2 regions of the Pontibacter sp. JAM-7 genome follow, and region 1 is predicted to be linked to the other one. Evidence: riboswitches for the same ligand, from Rfam matches in the RefSeq annotation. Region 1 holds a riboswitch; the other holds the start of a gene.
What was found. A riboswitch is a leader RNA that binds a small molecule or an ion and turns the genes downstream of it on or off. The one in region 1 is predicted to bind cyclic di-GMP.

Region 2: another riboswitch for cyclic di-GMP. It lies ahead of ACFVYJ_RS02415 (Ig-like domain-containing protein); the one in region 1 lies ahead of ACFVYJ_RS12990 (MBL fold metallo-hydrolase).

The regions. Positions count from the first base shown of each region.
Region 1 covers NZ_JBLYIF020000010.1:46,802-54,851, reverse strand. The annotation lists gene ACFVYJ_RS13010 (TAXI family TRAP transporter solute-binding subunit) at 1-126, opposite strand, end outside; gene aceK (bifunctional isocitrate dehydrogenase kinase/phosphatase) at 237-1,976, opposite strand; gene pfkA (6-phosphofructokinase) at 2,098-3,102, shown strand; gene ACFVYJ_RS12995 (DUF502 domain-containing protein) at 3,130-3,780, shown strand; gene ACFVYJ_RS12990 (MBL fold metallo-hydrolase) at 3,770-4,399, opposite strand; cyclic di-GMP riboswitch class I at 4,673-4,747, opposite strand; gene ACFVYJ_RS12985 (MarR family winged helix-turn-helix transcriptional regulator) at 4,962-5,447, shown strand; gene thiC (phosphomethylpyrimidine synthase ThiC) at 5,497-7,395, opposite strand; gene thiD (bifunctional hydroxymethylpyrimidine kinase/phosphomethylpyrimidine kinase) at 7,438-8,050, opposite strand, start outside.
Region 2 covers NZ_JBLYIF020000002.1:35,589-43,638, forward strand. The annotation lists gene ACFVYJ_RS02395 (sensor domain-containing protein) at 1-8, shown strand, start outside; gene ACFVYJ_RS02400 (dodecin) at 43-258, opposite strand; gene ACFVYJ_RS02405 (DUF808 domain-containing protein) at 376-1,257, shown strand; gene ACFVYJ_RS02410 (COG1470 family protein) at 1,617-2,927, shown strand; gene ACFVYJ_RS02415 (Ig-like domain-containing protein) at 2,980-5,250, opposite strand; cyclic di-GMP riboswitch class I at 5,314-5,392, opposite strand; gene ACFVYJ_RS02420 (hypothetical protein) at 5,734-5,925, opposite strand; gene ACFVYJ_RS02425 (sigma-54 dependent transcriptional regulator) at 6,103-7,479, opposite strand; gene ACFVYJ_RS02430 (ExeA family protein) at 7,739-8,050, shown strand, end outside.

The DNA.
Region 1 (8,050 bases):
GCCAGTCACACCACCGGTACCGATGGTTATGAAATCCTGCGCCTGAACCGTCGGCACCGCAACAGTCAAACCTACGCCCAATGCAGTACCCACGACTGCGGAAACCAATGTTTTTTGTGCTCGCATCACTCTCTCCCTGCATTAATCAGTCTGACACTGTGTAATATGCTCATTTTTATTAATACGCCACTTATCAGCCTAGTGGCATTCCTAAGATTTTCAAGGAAATCAATATATTAATGTGAGCGGGAGAAACGATGCAGCTGGCGATATGGGAACACATCCACCAGCACACCCTGCTGTACCTGAGATTGCATACTTAACCAGCATTCCACCGATAACAGGTCACCATGTAATTCATTAAACAACCGCCTGACTTTTGGGTGACAAGCCGTTAACAGAGAAAACTCTTCCGGGAACACATCATTTTGACTTACCGAATACCAAGGTTCGCCCGAAAGCTCCTGCTCTGGGTACATAGGTTCAGGTATCCGGCGAAAGTTGCACTCGGTAAGGTACAGAATTTCGTCATAGTCATAAAACACTACCCGCCCATGCCGGGTTACACCGAAGTTTTTAAATAACATATCGCCCGCAAAGATATTCGCCGCCGCCAACTGCTTAATCGCTTTGCCATATTCGTTAATGGCGTTAAATAACGCCGTATCATCATTGCTCGACAGTGCATCATCGATATAAATATTCAGTGGCGTCATATACCGCTCAGTCCATAAGTGGCGAATAATCACCCTGGACTCTTCAATCACCACACTATTGGCAGCCACCAATTGCAGTTCTTGCAATAACGCCTCGGAAAAACGCGCTTTCGGAAAACTGAAGTTAGTAAACTCTTGGGTATCCGCCATCCGGCCTACCCGGTCATGCCGCTTAACCAATTGATACTTTTCCTTCACGCCCTCACGGGTAATCTGTTTCGAAGAGGAAAACCGGTCTTTTATAATTTTGAACACGACCGGAAAAGAGGGCAGCGTGAAAACGGTCATAACCATACCTTTAATACCCGGTGCAATAATGAACTGATCCTCGCTTTGCGCTAGGTGCGCCACAAAACTACGAAAGAACTCCGCTTTACCCTGCTTGTAAAAACCGATCGAACTGTAGAGTTCCGGTATAGACTTTGCGGGAATTAACGTATGAAGAAACCGCACGAATTCAGATGGGATATCGACATCAACCAGGAAATAGGAACGAGTAAAGCTAAAGATAATGGAGACATCATTCTCATCGCAGATCAAAGAATCCACATATAATGCGCCCTGCTCGTTATTGAGAATCGGCAATACAAAAGGAATACTCTGATCAGCAATATGTACCCTACCCACCACATAGGCTGCTTTGTTGCGATAAAACAGACTACGAATAACCTGCACCGACGCGCCCTGCTCCGACAACCTGGCTAACGGCAGAACACCTCGTGCCCGCACCACCAGATTACGAATATCACGACGCAGATTTTCCCAGGGCGCTTGCAACGGCAGATCTTGTAATAACCGGGACAGCAGTCTTACACCACCCAATTCAGCCAATGGGTATGTACGATAGATCGCACCACCCGTATTAATCAGCCGTTCCCGCCAGGATGAAAAAATGAACATGTGCTCATCGTCTATCTGCCGGTGGCGAAAAACATGACAGTACACAGAGTTATAAAAGGTCTCCGCCAGTTCCGGGTCTGTCCGCTGCTGCAATAGCCGACGATAGTAAGGTTTAGCCTTATTCCATAACTCTGGTGTATACAACGCCTCGCCTAACAGCTGCTGCATCTCTGAAGCGGCCGCCACCACCATGGATTCATACAGGTCGATACGCTGTGCTGAAAGCGTTTGAATCGCCCCCCAGTCAGCACCCTCGAAAAAAACCTGTGCCTCCTCGGTTATTTCCTGAAAGTTCAGGCGATACTCCGCAAAATACACCATAACGCTGGCAGCAATTCGCTGATATGGCTTACGTTCCATGCTCGATACTCAAACCTAAGATGTTGGACCGAATTATTCGCACGATAAATTGGATCACATGATGATTCTGTCATGCAGCTTAGATTACACTGAAACCAAACAGCCAGCTGATCATAAGCCGATGTATACCATTCCAACATTTTCTGTAACCCAAAAACCACGCGCCATTGCTGTTTTGACCAGCGGCGGCGACTCGCCAGGCATGAACCCAGCCATTCGTGGCGTCGTGCGCGCAGCACTCAATCAGGATATTCGTGTAGTGGGCATACACCGCGGTTATAGCGGGTTAATCACAGGTGACTTTGAAGAAATGAACTCTGCGTCTGTCACCAATATCGTGCAACGAGGCGGCACCTTGCTGAAAAGTGACCGATGCCTGGCATTCAAAGATGCAAAAGTACGCCAGCGTGGCGCTCAGATATTGCAGGAAAATACAATTGACGCCCTGGTAGTGATCGGTGGTGACGGCTCACTGACGGGAGCTCACTTACTGTGCCGTGAAAGTGGCATTCCAGTGGTCGGACTACCGGGCACCATCGACAATGACATCTTTGGCAGTGATGACACCATCGGCTTTGACACTGCGGTTAATACCGCACTCGATGCCATTGACAAAATTCGTGACACCGCCCTATCTCATGAAAGCCTGTTTTTGGTAGAGGTTATGGGACGCAACTCTGGATTTATTGCCACCCACGTCGGCATTGCCTGCGGCGCGGAGATGATTGTGGTGCCTGAGTATGAAGTTGAGGTCGATGCGATCTGTTTTCAACTGGCGAATAATCGACGTACCGGACAAGGTTCTAGCGGCATCATCGTCGTAGCAGAAGGCCCTGAACCCGGCCTGACATATAGCCTCGCCCACCAACTCGAAGCAAACGGGCAAATAGCCAAGGTCTGCATATTGGGCCATATACAGCGCGGCGGCAGCCCCTCAGGTCATGACCGAGTTCTGGCCTCCTGCCTTGGGGCATCTGCGGTCGATTATCTATGTGCCGGTTATTCTGACATTATGATTGGGGTGCAGAATGGCGCCATCTGTGACACGCCGCTGAAGCATGTCATCGCGAATAAAAAACCGCTTGATCCGACCCTGTTTCAACGCGCACTTCTGTTGCACAAATAAGTGCCACCAATCAAGGAACGTTAAGAGATGAAAAACCCGTTGTTATTTCGCAGCCTAATCAGGTTCTTCTTTCAAGGCCTGCTGATACTGCTACCAGCGGTGCTCACTGTCTATCTCGTCTACCTGATCTTCGCCGCGTTGAATAACACCGTATTTTCAGCCATTGGTAGCGTTATTCAGGTATTTTTTCCTGCAATATCTCCCGGCGCAGAAACAGTGTTACTGGGAGGCCTCTGCACGCTGGCATTAATCATACTGACCGGAGCAATTGCCTCAAACTACCTAGGGGCTATCGTCCTGTCCTGGCTTGACCGCCTGCTGGAAAAGACCCCGGTTGTTAAATTACTTTACAACACCTTAAAGGATCTATTTAAAGCTTTTCTTGGCGATCAGAAAAGCTTTGAGGCCCCTGTACTGGTTACCCTGACACCGGATGGCGCCATCAAGGCCATGGGGTTTATTACCAATGACCAGCTTGATGAATTTGGCTTGGCACAGGACGTGGCGGTTTACCTGCCCCAATCCTACAACTTTGCCGGCAATCTGATTATCGTGCCTAAAGACCGTATAACTCGTTTAGACGCCAAAGCCAGCCGAGTGACCACGTTTGTAGTCAGTGGCGGCATTACCAGTGCGAGCAAAGGGGAAGGCTCTGCGCTGAAAGAGACTACCGAATAAACGGGTTGGTGAGGCGCTCCACACCCAGCTCAGAATTAGGTCCATGCCCCGGAATAAACATGACATCATCACCCAAGGGCAGAATCTTTTCCTTAATCGCCTGAATGAGATCAGCATGATTGCCCCGAGGGAAGTCAGTGCGACCGATGGAGCCCCTGAAGAGCACATCACCAACTAATAACAGCTTCTCCGCAGCATGAAAAAACACCACATGACCGGGCGTATGCCCGGGGCAGTGAATCACCTCTAACCTCTGGTTACCCACTGCCACCTGATCCTGATCATTTAGCCAACGGTCAGGGGTAAAACTATCGCATACGGGAAAATTAAACATCCGGCTCTGCTCTGCCATACCATCGATCCAGAATTTATCATCGATATGCGGCCCTTCCACAGGCAGCTTGTGCGTCTGCATCAACTCAGCTGTGCCTCCAGCATGGTCAATATGGGCATGGGTCAGTAGCACTTTTTCAAGTACCACACCTTCCTCTGTGACCGCAGACAGAATACGTTCCACTTCACCACCAGGATCAACCACAGCCGCTTTTTTAGTCTCTTCACACCAGATCAGCGTACAGTTTTGCTGAAATGGCGTTACAGGAATTGTTCTGAATTTCATAAACTTGTTTGAATTTACTCTTAATCTGAGGGACAAAAACTTGCGCTGAATTTGCTACCATCTGCGTAATATTGCTATCAGCCTACCTTTTAACTGGCGCAGAACCTGCGTCAACTCTAACAGAGTTAGCTGAGAGTGATAAGAAATCCACATACCTGAACTGGTCACATGCAGCATCAACAGTGTTGCAGCGAAACTAAACGGGATGTTTTATACTTGCGGTTTGCTATTGCCGGTGACGATTGGTCCGCACTTAGAAAAAGATCCCTCTCGTTCGGTAGCCAGACCATCCACGTGGGACTCTGAACTTTGCGTCCCGTACTTGCGTACGGTTTGCCTTTATCGAGAGAGGATCCTTTGCTGGAGACGGAAAGCTGATTGAAACAGGACTGGTCCAACCAACAAACCTTAACGTAAGATTAACAGACATCGGTGCAAAAGCAATTTAATCACGATACAATTTTTCATTAAATTGCAAAAAATGCCTAAAAACTTTCCATAAACGACCGATGAAGAATAATATCTTTAAAGATACAAGCTGTTACTAACAGGGAACCCATATATGGAAACCTCTTCCAAGACCCATCCAGCGGACTCATCTGCTGACTTTCTAGACTGTATGCGTCTTATTGAACGTCTACATCGACGGATTCTCGATCTGTTGAAACTTCGTCTAGATTCATTGGGTTACACCGATGTTAACAGTGTGCAAGCCCTGTTGATGCACAATATTTCAGATCGCGAAATGACTGCAGGTGAGTTAAGAACACGTGGCTACTACCTCGGTTCCAATGTGTCATATAACCTGAAAAAGCTAGTTTCCAATGGTTACATAAATCAGGTCCGATCCGAGCACGATCAACGCTCAGTTCGCATCAGCCTTAGCGACAAAGGCAAGGCAATCCATGACCTGGTTCAGGAAATGTTTGATAAGCAGCTGGATCAGATTAATGCTGAAGACGTGATGAATGACACATCATTCTCACAACTAAGCAGTCAGCTGAAGGAAATTGAAAAGTTCTGGGATCTGCAGATCGGTTTTTCCTGACTACAAATTTATTACAAAAAAAGGGCGAACCGCGGTTCGCCCTTTTTTATTACAGCTTGTGATATATCTCGGCACCCGTTGCCTTAAACTCCGCTGATTTATCCTGCATGCCTTGTTCAGCCTGCGCATTTATCGCCGCAACCTGATCGGCATCCAGTTCACGTACTTCCTGCGAAATTTTCATGGAACAGAACTTCGGCCCACACATTGAGCAGAAGTGTGCCACTTTGGCAGATTCCTTAGGCAGGGTTTCATCATGGAACGCTTTAGCCGTATCTGGATCCAAACCAATATTAAACTGATCTTCCCAGCGAAACTCAAAACGCGCCTTGGACATCGCATTATCACGAATTTGCGCACCTGGGTGGCCTTTCGCCAGATCCGCCGCATGAGCAGCAATCTTGTAGGTGATGATACCGGTTTTTACATCATCCTTATTCGGCAGCCCTAGATGCTCTTTTGGCGTCACGTAACAAAGCATGGCACAGCCATACCAGCCGATCATCGCAGCACCAATACCCGAGGTAATATGGTCATAACCAGGGGCAATATCTGTGGTCAATGGACCCAGTGTGTAAAACGGCGCTTCATGGCACTCTGTGAGCTGTTTATCCATGTTTTCTTTAATCATGTGCATAGGCACATGGCCCGGACCTTCAATCATCACCTGCACATCATGCTCCCAGGCGATCTTAGTCAACTCACCCAGGGTTTCCAGTTCAGCAAACTGCGCTTCATCATTCGCATCGTAAACTGACCCTGGACGCAAACCGTCTCCCAGCGAGAACGAAACATCATAGGCTTTGCAGATCTCACAGATATCTTCGAAATGGGTATACAGAAAGTTTTCCTGGTGATGGGCTAAGCACCATTTGGCCATGATAGAGCCACCACGCGAGACAATGCCTGTCATGCGTTTAGCTGTCATTGGTACATAGCGCAGCAACACACCCGCATGAATGGTGAAGTAGTCCACACCCTGTTCTGCCTGCTCAATCAACGTATCGCGAAACACTTCCCAGTTCAGGTCTTCAGCAACACCATTCACCTTTTCCAGCGCCTGGTAGATTGGCACAGTACCGATCGGCACCGGAGAGTTCCGAATAATCCACTCCCGGGTCTCATGAATATTCTTGCCGGTAGAAAGATCCATGATGGTATCTGCACCCCAGCGGATACCCCAGGTCATCTTTTCCACTTCCTCTTCAATACTTGAAGAGAGCGCAGAGTTACCAATATTACCATTAATCTTCACCAGGAAATTACGCCCGATGATCATCGGCTCAAGCTCAGGATGGTTAATATTGGCAGGAATAATAGCGCGGCCTTCTGCCACTTCTTTGCGCACAAATTCAGGCGTAATCTCTTCAGGCATATAGGCTCCGAAGTTTTCTCCCGGATGCTGTTCTGCAATAAGGTTACCCTCAGCACGCGCCTTTGCCAGCTTCATATTTTCGCGAATCGCGATATATTCCATCTCCGGCGTAATAATACCCTTGCGTGCATAATGCAGCTGAGACACATTCTTGCCGCTTTTGGCACGCAGGGGTTTGCGCTGCAAATGGAAACGCAGGGCATCCAGGCGAAGATCCGCCTCTCGCACACGCCCATACTCTGACGTTAGCTGCTCTAGCTGTTCTGAGTCATCACGCTCAGCAATCCAGCTTGCCCGCAGCGGATTCAAACCTTTGCGTACATCGATCTGCGCTTCCGGGTCCGTGTAAGGACCAGACGTATCGTAAACAAACAGGGGAGCATTTGGTTCACCACCGAATGCCGTTGGCGTGATATCTAATGTAATTTCGCGCATCGGCACCCGAATATCGTCCCGAGAACCCTCAACATAGACCTTGCGTGAACGCGGAAAAGGTTGCACAGAAGCATGGTCAACCTGAGCTGACTGACTAAGCACTTTTGCCTGTGCATCGATAGGCGTTTTATCCGTCATGGTATTAACCTGTAATAGTTATGATTATTAATAAAGCACCTGTTAAGACCAGAGTGCATAAAAATGATTTACCGGCCCGTGACCTGAGCCCACATTAAGCTGACCGGACATTTCAATAGCAGCAGTAATATAATTTTTGGCTAACGACACAGCCTGCGGCAGATCCGCCCCCTTTGCTAACGCAAGCGCTAACGCCGAGGCAAGTGTACAACCCGTGCCATGCGTATTATTGACTGCCAGTTTAGGGCACATGAACTCGTAGTACTGCTCTCCATCAAACAGCACATCAATACAATTTTCGCCGGGCAAATGCCCACCTTTAAGTAAAACCGCAGCACCACACACGTCGTATAAAGCCCGCGCTGCCTGCTTCATTTCGTCCACGGACACCGGCAATACTGTATCCAGTAACTTAGCAGCCTCAGGCAAGTTCGGTGTTATCACCGCAGCCAAAGGAATCAGCTCCGTGAGATAGGCATCTAAGGCAGACTGCTCCAGCAAACTATCTCCACTGGTGGCAACCATGACCGGGTCAACCACTATCGGCCCAGTGAAATTCGCCTTGAGGTAGCTAGCCACTCGTTGAACCACCTCAGCACTTCCCAGCATACCGGTTTTAATGGCACTGATATGTATGTCATCCAGGACCGCAGCT
Region 2 (8,050 bases), on a different contig from region 1:
GCCTGTAAACCGGGCGCTGCCACAGTCGTGTTTATTTACGCTTTAGCTACTTTCAATACGGAAACCGATTTTCAGTGTGACCTGAAAATGTCCAACCTGCCCATTGACTATATGCCCCCGGGTCTCCACAACTTCGAACCAGTCGAGATTCTTGACTGACTTGCCACATTCTGTGATCGCATTTTGAATGGCATCCTCAATACTGGTGCGGGATGAACCCACCAGTTCAAGTTTCTTATAGGTATGATGATCAGACATGGTTATCTCCTTGCGTGGTAACGTTGAACCAGTATAGTTCAGGGCAGGGATGACTGACCGTCGCCAGCGGACAGATCTGATGTGTACCCCTGTGTTTACAGGGCTGAAGGAGTAATTATGGCTATCGCTTCACTGCTTACCTTGCTGGATGATGTAGCCAGCGTACTGGATGATGTTGCGGCTATGAGTAAAGTCGCAGCGAAAAAGACCTCAGGGGTATTGGGTGACGACCTGGCACTGAATGCTCAACAGGTATCCGGGGTGAAAGCGGACCGTGAACTGCCAGTGGTATGGGCCGTGGCCAAAGGCTCGCTGCTGAATAAAGCCATTCTGGTACCCGCGGCACTATTGATCAGTTATTTCCTGCCTTGGGCGGTGAGTATTCTGTTATTGCTGGGCGGGTTGTTTCTGTGTTTTGAGGGTGCTGAAAAAGTGCTTGAGAAGCTGTTTCACCGTCAACATAAAACTGCCCATCCGCCACAGCCACTGGATGAGGCGAGTAAAATCAAAGGCGCTATTCGCACCGATTTTATACTCTCTGCAGAGATTATCGTAATTACGCTGGGTGTGGTGGCTGCTACACCTCTGCCCACGCAGATCAGTGTGTTAATTGTTGTGGCGCTGCTTATTACCGTCGGGGTGTACGGTTTGGTGGCCGCGATTGTCAAACTGGACGATCTCGGTCTGTACCTTTACCAGAAACCCGGCGCGCTGACAGTTACCCGCCATTTGGGTCGCTTTATTCTTACTTTTGCACCGCTACTCATGAAGTTGCTTGCCATCGTGGGCACCCTGGCGATGTTTCTGGTGGGCGGTGGCATCCTTACCCATACCGTACCTCTGGTACATCATGTGCTGGAGGCTATGTTACTTCAGCTTAACCTGTCTGGTGGGGTGCATAGTGTTGTCACCATTGTGTTAGAGGGTATGGCAGGATTAGCGGCTGGACTCATATTGGTTGGCTGTTACAGTGTATTACAAAAATTAAAACCCGCCTGAGGGTTATACCGTTTGGTTGGCAAGTTGTTTCAGTGACTTGCCGTACTATCCGTTACATATTCTGAACACTAAAGTGGTGTTATCTCGGGATATGTAACACCTTCCTGACAGTTATTGTCATTTGCCGATTTTAGTCTTTTATAAAACCTTGGTATTTCATGTACATACCAGTCTGGTGTGAGTTATGCATTGCTATTTCTGAGCTCCTTGTGGCCTTTGTCTAAGGACCCTGATCACGAGAGCGGGAGCGGAATGCCTCCCTGCTAGCAGATACGCCGCAAGGCGGCATTTCGAAAACGGTCGTCTGTACCAGCCAAAGTCGCTGGTACAAGCAATCAAAGCGAAAGGAGGGTAGCGGTATGTCCCTGCTTAATAAACACGCAATAGCTGCTTACATTAAGCGGTGCGGCCTGGGATTTGCCGGTGCCGTATTGGCTTTGATGTGGAGTATGACTGCGTATGCGGACCTTCAGGACTACGCCGGAACGGCTACGGTTCCGGGTGGCATTACGCCTATGGTACATGAGGGTAATCTAACTTGTTTAGATCTCTACGGTGATGTACCCGGGTTATTGGAGGTAAAACTTAGCCCGGACCAATACCTGAATAATGATTGGGTAACTATCGTATTGGGCAGTAACAATACGTTTTCCTGGTCGAACTTTCAGGGCACGATACACGGTATTTTTGTTAAGGGTGGTCCGATCGGCGGTAACCTGTATGACTATGACGGTTCCGGCATCAATGCGGATGGTAACCTGCACTCACCAGTTAACCCCCAAAATGGCAAAAACAGTGGCTTAAGCCATATCTCATTCTGCTATTTTCCGGGTGACCCTGATATCGATGTTGTCAAAGACTGTCCTGCAGCACCGGTGTTAGTTAACGGTGGTGCTGATGGTGCAACCTATAACTATGAAGTTACCGTAACCAATACCGGTGACGGTATTTTAAGTAACTTCCAGGTCAATGAGTCCATTGCGGGTTGTAATATCAGTAATGTACCGGTGTCTTTGGCTGAAGGCGCTTCTGCGGTCATTAACGTGGCCTGTACGGTGCCAAGCCCGCTGCCAGCTTCGGGTTATAACGAAGTGACTGTCAGTGCGGATACTGAGTTTGCGCACGAGCCATCAGTTAGCGATGACGGCAATACTACCTGTCCGGATTTTGCGCCGCCTTCTATCGACATCGTGAAATCTTGTGGTGACCCAATGATTCGTCTGGTTGAGGTCCCTCATGACGGTGGCACTATCCTTGGTGTTGAAGCCTGTGTTGATATCACAGTCACCAATACAGGTGCTGATGAAACGCTCACCAATGTCATGCTGACAGATACAGTCGCGTTGGATAGCCCAATGCCACTGCCAAATCTGCTGGCAGGTGAAAGTTACCCACTATCACTGTGTTACTTCCCGGCTGCACCTACCGGCGACACCATGATGTGGGATCCGGGTACCCATTCGGTCTACACCGTACTGGCTGACCTGTTAGATACACCAGAAGCATTGTTCAGTAACACCGCAGGTGTCACTGCGCAGGGTGTGTTCTCGGGTACAGGTGTGTTTGCATCTGATGATGCAGATTGCTCAATCTGTTACTCAAGCACCCCAGGCTTGCCATCGGCTTGTCCGCATCCCGATGACAACCCATACCTGCTGCCTTTACCTTAAAGGTCTGCTGCAATAAGAAAGGGCACCGTAAGGTGCCCTTTTTGTTGTGCAATTATTTGTTGGGGCCCTTGCCACCTTTACCGCCGCCTTTACTGCCGCCGCTGGTGGTGCCATCGCTACCGCTGTCAGACAGTTGGATGGTCACACTGGCGTTGGCGCTCAGGTTGCCATCACTGATGGTATAACTGAAGGTATCACTGCTTTTAAAGCGTTTACCTGGGGTGTAAATCAACTGGTTACCATTGCGGGACACGCTGCCATAGCGGCCTTGATCAAAGCTGACCAGGCTCAGGCTGTCACCCTCTGGGTCACTGTCATTGGATAGTACCGCAATGATGACACTGGTTTTACTGCTGATGGTTACCAAGTCGTTCTGTGCCAGCGGGGCGTTGTTGGCTGAGGCACTGACAGTGACGGAAACAGACCCGGTAGCATAACCGCCCTGGCCATCAGTAACGCTGTAGTTAAATATTTCAGTGCCGCTAAAACCGTTTGCCGGGGTAAACACCAGGTTGCCACCACTGATGGTGACGCCGCCATTTACTCCGCTGGTGCCGGTAATACTCAGGGCGTCACCATCCGCATCATAGTCATTGGCCAGTACTGCAATCGAAACACTGGTATTGGCCTGGGTTGAGGCGCTGTCATTGACTGCCACCGGCGCGTTGTTACTGGCGGTTACATTAACACTGACATTGGCAGAGTCGCTGCCGCCGTTACCATCACTGATGCTGTAGCTGAAGGTTTCAACGCCACTAAAGCCGGTATTGGGGGTGAATATCAAATTGCCACCACTGATGCTGACACTGCCATTCACACCACTGGTACCGGTAATGCTCAGATTGTCACCATCGGCATCGTTGTCATTAGCCAGTACGGCAATGCTTACTGCAGCACTTTCGCTGGTGGTGGCACTGTCATTTTGCGCAACAGGTGCGGTATTGCTGGGTGCTGGCTGGTCATCCATGGCAATGGCAACGGTGATGCCATTGCTGTCATTGGTGACGACATTGACGGTAATGCCCGCGTCTGAATCGGTAAAGCTCTGACCGACTTCCAGTGCCGCATCATAAAGGTCAAAACCAGGCAATACAGTGACGGTTTCCGGGGTCATATCTAACAGGTAACTACTGTTGCCATCGCCTTCAGTTGCGGTGTGGATAATGACACCATTGGCAATGTTTTCAGGGTATTTGTACAGTCCTGGTTCAAACGGCTCACTGTCCCAACCGATAGGCTGACGGTACTCAAGGTAGTACCAGCGTTGTGCGCCGGAGGCGTCAGTGCCACGTGGGATACGCAGTGCTTTAACCTCATTGGTATTACTGGCGATCGGCGAAATTTGGTAGGTGCCAGAGCTGGTCACAGTTGTAATATCGGGCGATACACCATAGTCCAGCCAACCCAGGCGGGTTTTGTTAAATGCATTCATATGGCCAATCTGGCTACCCATGATATCCAGGAAGTCACCGTAGATTAGATTGGTACAACTGGTGGTTTCAGTATCGCCTACGCAGTCCATGGCATGTGCATGGTACAACCCCAGATTATGGCTGAACTCATGTGCGACAACACGGGTGTCCAGCGCCGAGCTGATCCAGGCCCGGGAGGGGGAGCCGCCAATGGTGCCAGCATTGGTGCTACAGTTGCTGCCCGGTGGCAACATAAAGATCAGGTGATCATAACCACTTAGGTTAACGCCGGCACCTGTTGCCATATTCATCGCCAGGTCATCCCAGTTGGAGGGACAGCTACCGGCATAACCATCAACGGGTACGGTATACCAGCCAAACACATTGCCGCTTAACCAGGTTTGGTTATAGGAGTTTTCCTGAATAAAGTCGTTCACCTGAGTGAATACATTGTTATCAACCTGTGCAGCGGACCAGGGTTTGTCACTGGGTTGATCCTGAAAATTCACCATCAGTACTGCGACTTTACGTTCGCCTAAACTACCGCTCAGAATGCCTTCGCTGCCGGCGGACTCGGCACCATTAGCGCCCATGACTATCAGGCTGGTGTCAGCAGCAACGGCTTTATGTCCGGCATCAGCAGTGATGTTATTCAGGATGACTGGTTGGCCTGTTAAAAGATGTTCAGGCAACTCGAGTCCTTGTAGGGAGATACGTTCACCCGTGCTGGTTTGTACGAAGTTGTGCTCACGATAATCACCGGAGGCAAAGTCTTCGACGATTCGGATCAATTGTCCTTCAACAGTAGACAATGCGGGCACTGAAGATTGGGTGCTCGTTTGCAGATAGCCTGCAGAATATACAGTGGCACACATGCCAAGGACAGCAACAAGGGAAAGCCGCTTTTTCATGGGAATCTCCGCAACATTTAAGCTAAGATCCCCAACGCGCAAAATCTGTCGGAAACGCTCTCCTTCGGTAGTTCGGCCATCCTCACAAGGAGGATCCGGAGCTTTGCGACACCCAATTACTCGGGTTGTGCCCTTTCGGAAGAGGATCTTTCAAGGTGGTACTGTTTTCCCACCCGCCTTACATAAGTTTTGTATTGAATTTTGTTACAGCCGTAGCCGCATAATCAGCCTTGATGTGTTCCCCTAACCCGTTCCGCTCGGTGGGCGCCTGCTACCAGCGTCAAACCTGTTCAACGACTGTACAACATGTCACATCTGTGAACTTAGGTGCATCCTAGCATTTACAACTGTACAAGTCTTATACAATTGTGGAATAAAACAAGCGTTTGTTTGATATAGATTAACAACATGTAAACAGCACGGGGGATGCAGTGGGAGGGCAGTTGTTAACGCAGGGAGAAAATAGGGAAGGAGACGCGAAGTTCAGAAATGATCGTGTGGATGGACACTGTCCAGTTCGTCCCAAAGGACAATGAAGACTTCAGACGGGTTGGATTTTTTGTGGTTAGTACGCCGCAGGTGGCGGCCGGCAACAGGACGGAACTGCGCGGCAACTACAGTGCCGGACTCTTCGTCTTCAGCCTGATGCTCGGTACTGGGTAGCAATTCTTTCATATTCAAACCGGTAGCCCCGCTATGGGCGATATTCAATGATGGTGCAAGGAATATCGCAAAGATTGAGCCATATAAAAAAAATGCAATGAAAACAATTGCATAAAATTTAATGCAGGTTTGTGGCCGGTTGAAAATGTAAAGCCAGTGAAACAAAAAGCGGCTTTTGGCCAGCCTGCTTTATTTCAGTCCGTATTTGTCAATGAGTCGGTATAGGGTAACGCGTGAGATGCCCAGCATCTTGGCGGTTTTGGAAATATTGTTATGGGCGTAGTGCAAGGTGCTTTTGATCGCTACCTCTTCGGCTTTTTGCCGTGCCTCATCCAATGACACAACATCTACCGGTGTATAACCAAGATCAAGGCCAAGGTCAGCGGGGGTAATCAAACGGTTTTCAGTCATGACTAATGCACGGCGAATACGGTTGATCATCTCACGGATATTACCGGGCCAGGGATGGCTGTTCATCGCCATTAATGCCTTGCGGGTAAAGCCTTGAGCGTTCAAGCCATATTCATCGGAAAACTTGCGAAAGAAGTAATACGCCAGTAGCTCAATATCTTCAAATCGCTCTGCCAGAGAGGGGACATGGATATTCAGTACATTCAGGCGATAAAACAGATCTTCGCGAAAATGCCCCTGATCGACCGCTTCTTCTAAGTTGACATGGCTGGCGGCGATGATGCGGGCATTCACATGATGACTGTCGTTGCCACCCAGACGCTCGATGGTGGACTCTTCCAGAAACCGCAGTAGATAAACCTGAAGTTCTAGCGGCAAATCACCAATTTCATCGAGGAATATCGTGCCACCCTGAGCGGCTTCAATCTTACCAATCTTCTGTTTATAGGCACCGGTAAAGGCACCTTTTTCAAAGCCAAACAACTCTGCGTGAATCAAGGTATCTGGCAGGGCACCACAATTAACTGCGATAAAAGGTCCCTCGGCCCGGTCGGAGCGTTGATGAATCGCCCGCGCCACCATTTCTTTGCCGGTACCGGTATCTCCGCTGATTAATACCGGGGCATCGACACCGGCGACTTTACGAATACCATCGAACACTTGGCGAATTTTGTTGCTGGCACCCACCATTTCAGAGTATTCGGTGTATTCCTCTGCAGCATCATGCTCTATTGCGCGTAAATAGGCGATGCCATAGGCATGCCCCAGTACGGTTTTCAAAAACCGGAAGTTGTCTTTTAGTGGCAGGGTGAAGTAGTCATAGAAGTTCTCATAGATCAGACGCCGGAATTGGCTATCCAGCAGATCGCGATGTTCAATCAGAGCAATCCAGCTACGGGTGTAGTCGGAATTAATGATGGTAATAATCTGCTCGTGCTGTTCAGGTGTCAGGTTACTGAGGTATACCATGCCGACAAGATAGGGGTAATGCTCCATATGGGATTTAGCCTGATGCAGGTTCGTCACCCGGTCGATCGCCCAGTTTGAAAACTCAAAGGTATCAATGTCGTTTTGGTGATACTCAGCCAAATCTAGATAGAGCGCTTTACGAACCGTCGTATCACTTGGGTTCGCAAGTGAGAATTCCGTATTCATGACGTCACCATTAGGGGGGGCTGGTGCAGCGGGTAATTCCGTCGCGGTATGTCCTTATGTATCTAATTGTAGTTACAGGATGGTCATTATGACTGAAACCTTCGCATGTAAACTGTACACAAGCTGAACAAAATTTAATGAAAACTTTAATAAAAACTTACAGGTGCCCGGTGCTGTGTATATTAATACACAACGAATTAACAATTAGGATGTAAACTGTCATTAAGTCTATGCAGTATTTCTCAGCACCGGGGCCTCGATGTACAACAACTATTTTGGTCTGACAGAAGCGCCTTTTTCCATCGCACCGGATCCTCGCTTCCTATATATGAGTGAACAGCACCGAGAGGCGCTGGCGCACCTGCTATATGGGGTCGGTAGTAATGGTGGTTTTATCTTGCTGACCGGAGAAGTGGGCACCGGCAAAACCACCGTCTGCCGCTGCTTGCTGGAGCAGATGCCGGAGCAGACGGAAATTGCTCTGGTGCTGAACCCGAAATACACCGTTAAAGAACTGCTGTCCGCCATCTGCGATGATTTGGCGATCAGTTACAGCGGCTCCAGTGAGATG